2 regions of the Bradyrhizobium ganzhouense genome follow, and region 1 is predicted to be linked to the other one. Evidence: riboswitches for the same ligand, from Rfam matches in the RefSeq annotation. Region 1 holds a riboswitch; the other holds the start of a gene.

Region 1 (2,395 bases):
CGCCGGGATCGAGGATCAGGCTGCCGTCGGGACGCGCCGAGATCGGCTCCCAGAAATCTTCCACCGCGTAGCCGGAGCGACGATCGACATCGACCACACCGGTGTGACGCTTGGCGCGGTAGCCGACGAAGCCCGTGCCCTTCTCGCCGGAGAGATCGACGGAGACGGCGACGCCGCCGGCCAGATCCGCATCGTCGATGTCGACGAGACGCTCGGACGCATGCAGCGCATCAAGCGCGTCGGCACTGAGGATCGCATCACCGGTGCGGAAGCGTACCTGCGACAGCCGCGAACCTTCGCTGACCAGCACCGGAAACGTCTTCGGGCTGATCTCTGCGTAGAGCGGGCCGTGATAGCCGGCGCCGATCATGTCGAAACGACGCGTGCCATCGGCGATCACACGGGTGAAGACGTCGAGCCGGCCGGTCGAGCTTTTGGGGTTCGCGGCCGCGACGATCTCCGGCGGCAGCGCCAGGCTCTCCAGCAGCGGCACGATGTAGACGCAGTTGGTCTCGAGCACCGCGCCGTCGGCGAGGCTGAACTCGTGCAGCTTCAACTGGTCGATGCGCTCGGCGACGGTGGCACCGGGGCCGGGCAGGAAGCTCGCACGCACGCGATAGGCGACGTCACCGAGGCGCAAATCGAGGCTCGCCGGCTGGATCTGGCTTTCGACGAAATCGTAGGCAGGCAGGATGAGGCCCGCGTCCGCCATCGCCGCGATCATGCGGTCGGGCAGGATACCATTGGCGTCGGCGGCAACCGTGAACGTCAACCGGGGGTCCTCATCGGGGGTCAAATACATCCGGACATGCGGGAAATACTAGCCTTTTACGGCTATCCGATGGACGCCTTGACGAAAAGGGCATTGCGGAATATGAGCATCACTTATCCCGTGGTGATTTGAGCCGGCCGGCTTGCAGCCACGTTAAATAAGTCGCTAAACAGGCCGGGGACCTCTGTGATCCCGGCCCGTGGAAATTATCCAGGCCGGTTTTTTTGTGACCATTTTCGATGGTCACGCAGAGGAGAGCCTATGTCGAAGTCCCCGGCGTCCACCACGCAATACCGTCCAGAAACCCGCCTGGTCCATTCCGGCACTCTGCGCTCGCAATATGGCGAGACGTCGGAGGCGCTGTTCCTGACCCAGGGCTATGTCTACAACAGCGCCGAGGAGTGCGAGGCGCGGTTCAAGGGCGAGGACCCCGGCTTCATCTACTCGCGCTACTCGAACCCGACGATCGCGATGTTCGAGCGCCGCATGATCGAGCTCGAGGGCGCAGAGGCCGCGCGTTCGGCGGCAACAGGCATGGCGGCGGTGACGACTGCGATCCTGGCGCCGCTCAAGGCCGGCGATCACGTCGTCGCGTCGCGCGCGCTGTTCGGCTCGTGCCTCTACGTCATTCAGGACCTGCTGCCGCGCTACGGCATCGAGACCACGCTGGTCGACGGAGCCGATCTCGACCAGTGGCAGCGTGCGCTGAAGCCGAACACCAAGACGTTCTTCCTGGAGAGCCCGACCAATCCGACGCTCGACGTGCTCGACATTCCCGCGATTGCCGAGATCGCGCACAGCGGCGGCGCGCGGCTCGTCGTCGACAACGTGTTCGCCACGCCGATCTGGCAGAGCCCGCTCGCGCTCGGCGCCGATGTCGTCGTCTACTCCGCGACCAAGCACATCGACGGCCAGGGCCGTTGTCTCGGCGGCATCATCCTGTCCTCGGAAGCCTTCATCGCCGAGCACATCCACAATTTCATGCGCCAGACCGGCCCGTCGATCTCGCCGTTCAACGCCTGGGTCCTGCTCAAGGGCCTGGAGACGCTCGGCGTGCGCGTGCGCGCGCAGACCGACACTGCGGCGCGTATCGCCGACGTGCTGGCGAGCCATCCCAAGATTGCACGGCTGGTCTATCCCGGCCGCGCCGATCATCCGCAGGCGGCGCTGGTGAAAAAGCAGATGCGCGGCGGTTCGACGCTGGTCGGCTTCGAGGTCAAGGGCGGCAAGGCGGCTGCCTTCCGCGTGCTCAACGAACTCAAGCTTGCAAAGATCTCGAACAATCTCGGCGACGCCAAGAGCCTCGTCACCCATCCGGCGACGACGACGCATCAGCGGCTGAAGCCGGAAGTGCGCGCCGAGCTCGGGATCGGCGAAGGCTTTATCCGCTTCTCGGCCGGGCTCGAGCATGCGGATGATCTGATCGAGGATCTGACGGCGGCGCTGGAGAAGGCGTGAGGTTATTGTCGTCCCGGCGAAGGCCGGGACCCATAGCCACAGGGCGCAATTTGGCGAAGGATGGTAGTAGACGATCACGCGGCGGTATGAACGCCGCGCGCCATCGATAGATCACGCGGTAGATCACGCGGTATGGGTCCCGGCCTTCGCCGGGACGACAATTCA
Region 2 (2,395 bases), 320 kb from region 1:
GATTTCGACCCGGTCGGGCGCACCGTATAGCGCGTTGCGTGGCTGCCGACGAGGGCCGTGGAGCGCACCGAGGCCCCCGCTTCGATCAGGGCAGCCCTGATCTTGTCGATGCTGGTGGCTGATGTGACCGAGACCAGCAGCGCCGCGCCGTCGAAGGCGGTATCTGGCACCGCCACGATCTCGGCGAGCGGCGACAGGGCGCGCGCCACCTCGGCATTCCACCCCGACACGCGCACGCTGAAGGTCTCGACCTCCGTCACCACGGCGCTGTCGGCGACGCGCGAGATCGCGAACACCGGTAGTGCGGCCGGATGGTCGGCACGCTCGACGAAGGGCATCCGCGCGATGATCTTCGGCGCGCCGTCCGCTTCCAGCTCCAGCCACCACGGCGTGCGGCTCGAGGTCGCCGAGACCAGCGCCAGATCGCCCTTGGACATCGCCACCGCTTCGACCGCGGCCTGCGCGCTGAAATGCGCGACGTAAGGAACCGTGAAGCCGAAATGGAAGCGCACGGAATCGCGCATCGCCGGCTCGCTCACCGAGATGTCGGCATGCACTGAGAACGGCGCCTGGACATAGGTGAAGGTCGAGATGATGACGCGCCAGATGCTCTCGACCGTGTCGAGCGGCAGGATGCCGCGATGGCGCTGCACGATGTCACGCATCATGGAGGCTTCGCGCGCCGGGCGGAACGCCGAGCCGACCTCCTGGGTCTGCTTCACTTGGATCAGGCGGTCGATGATGTCGCCGCGCTGCATCAACAGGCGATGAATGCCCTCGTCGATCGCGTCGATCTCCTTGCGCAATTCCTGGAGCGATGGTGGCGCGGGCGGACGTTGGGACATATCTGACGGTTGCTGTTGTGAGGCTGCGGTCGGTGCCCTGATTAGGCAGTCGGAGCGGCGAAAGCAAAGAGAAATGACAGCCTTTTTGGTCGACTTATCAGGGCTGAATTTGGCTCATCCGGACCGCGACTTGACGAAAAGCGCCCAAGCCAGTAGGTTTTTGCCTGTTCCGTGGTCATTTGAGCCGGCCGGCTTGCAGCCACGTTAAAAAACTCGCTAAACAGGCCGGGGACGTTTTCGATCCCGGCCGAACCTATCGTTCAGGCCGGGTTTTTCATGGCCTGATTTCATCGCGATCTCACGTTTGATCGCAAACGAGGTCGATGGTCAGAGATGGTTGGCGTCAAGTCTGTCCCCAGTCCCGCGATCAGTGCCGACGATCGGTCGCATGAGGTCGATCATCCGAGTTCTGAAGTCGCGCAGTTCGGCGCCGACCAGCCGCTGCGGCTCGATTGCGGCATCGATCTCACCCCGTTCCAGATCGCCTACAAGACCTATGGCGAGCTCAACGCCGATCGCTCCAACGCCGTGCTGATCTGCCATGCGCTGACCGGCGATCAGCACGTCGCCAATGTGCATCCCGTCACCGGCAAGTCCGGCTGGTGGGAGACGCTGGTCGGTCCGGGTCGCCCGCTCGATCCCAGCCGCTACTTCATCATCTGCTCCAACGTGATCGGCGGCTGCATGGGCTCGACCGGGCCGGCTTCGATCAATCCCGCGACCGGCAAGGTGTGGGGCCTGGATTTCCCCGTCATCACCATCCCCGACATGGTGCGCGCGCAGGCGATGCTGATCGACCGGCTCGGCATCGACACGCTGTTCGCCGTCGTCGGCGGCTCGATGGGCGGCATGCAGGTGCTGCAATGGACCGCGGCCTATCCGAAGCGCGTGTACTCCGCGCTGGCGATCGCCTGTTCGACGCGGCACTCGGCGCAGAACATCGCCTTCCACGAGCTCGGCCGCCAGGCCGTGATGGCCGATCCCGACTGGCACAATGGCGCTTACGCGGATCAGGGCATCCATCCGCATCGCGGCCTCGCAGTCGCGCGCATGGCCGCGCACATCACCTATCTCTCGGACGCCGCGCTGCATCGCAAGTTTGGCCGCCGCATGCAGGATCGCGAGTTGCCGACCTTCTCGTTCGACGCCGACTTCCAGGTCGAGTCCTATCTGCGCTACCAGGGCTCGTCCTTTGTCGAACGCTTCGACGCCAATGCCTATCTCTATCTCACACGCGCGATGGACTATTTCGACATTGCCGGCGACCATGGCGGTGTGCTGGCGAAGGCGTTCGCCGGAATCGAGACGCGCTTCTGCGTCGTCTCCTTCACCAGCGACTGGCTGTTCCCGACCTCGGAATCGCGTGCGCTGGTGCACGCGCTGAACGCGTCGAGCGCGCGGGTGTCGTTCGCCGAGATCGAGACCGACCGCGGCCACGATGCCTTCCTGCTCGACGTGCCCGAATTCTTCGACATCTCCCGCGCCTTTCTGCATTCGGCAGGCAAGGCGCGCGGGCTCACCGGCAAGAATGACTGACCAAGAATGACTGA

What was found. A riboswitch is a leader RNA that binds a small molecule or an ion and turns the genes downstream of it on or off. The one in region 1 is predicted to bind S-adenosylmethionine.
Region 2: another riboswitch for S-adenosylmethionine. It lies ahead of metX (homoserine O-acetyltransferase MetX); the one in region 1 lies ahead of ACLFLU_RS03840 (O-succinylhomoserine sulfhydrylase).

What each region holds. Positions count from the first base shown of each region.
Region 1 covers NZ_CP181318.1:832,625-835,019, reverse strand. The annotation lists gene ACLFLU_RS03845 (2'-deoxycytidine 5'-triphosphate deaminase) at 1-802, opposite strand, end outside; SAM riboswitch at 883-962, shown strand; gene ACLFLU_RS03840 (O-succinylhomoserine sulfhydrylase) at 1,034-2,230, shown strand; gene ACLFLU_RS03835 (SGNH/GDSL hydrolase family protein) at 2,393-2,395, opposite strand, start outside.
Region 2 covers NZ_CP181318.1:1,155,203-1,157,597, forward strand. The annotation lists gene ACLFLU_RS05395 (chorismate mutase) at 1-845, opposite strand, end outside; SAM riboswitch at 1,007-1,086, shown strand; gene metX (homoserine O-acetyltransferase MetX) at 1,179-2,381, shown strand.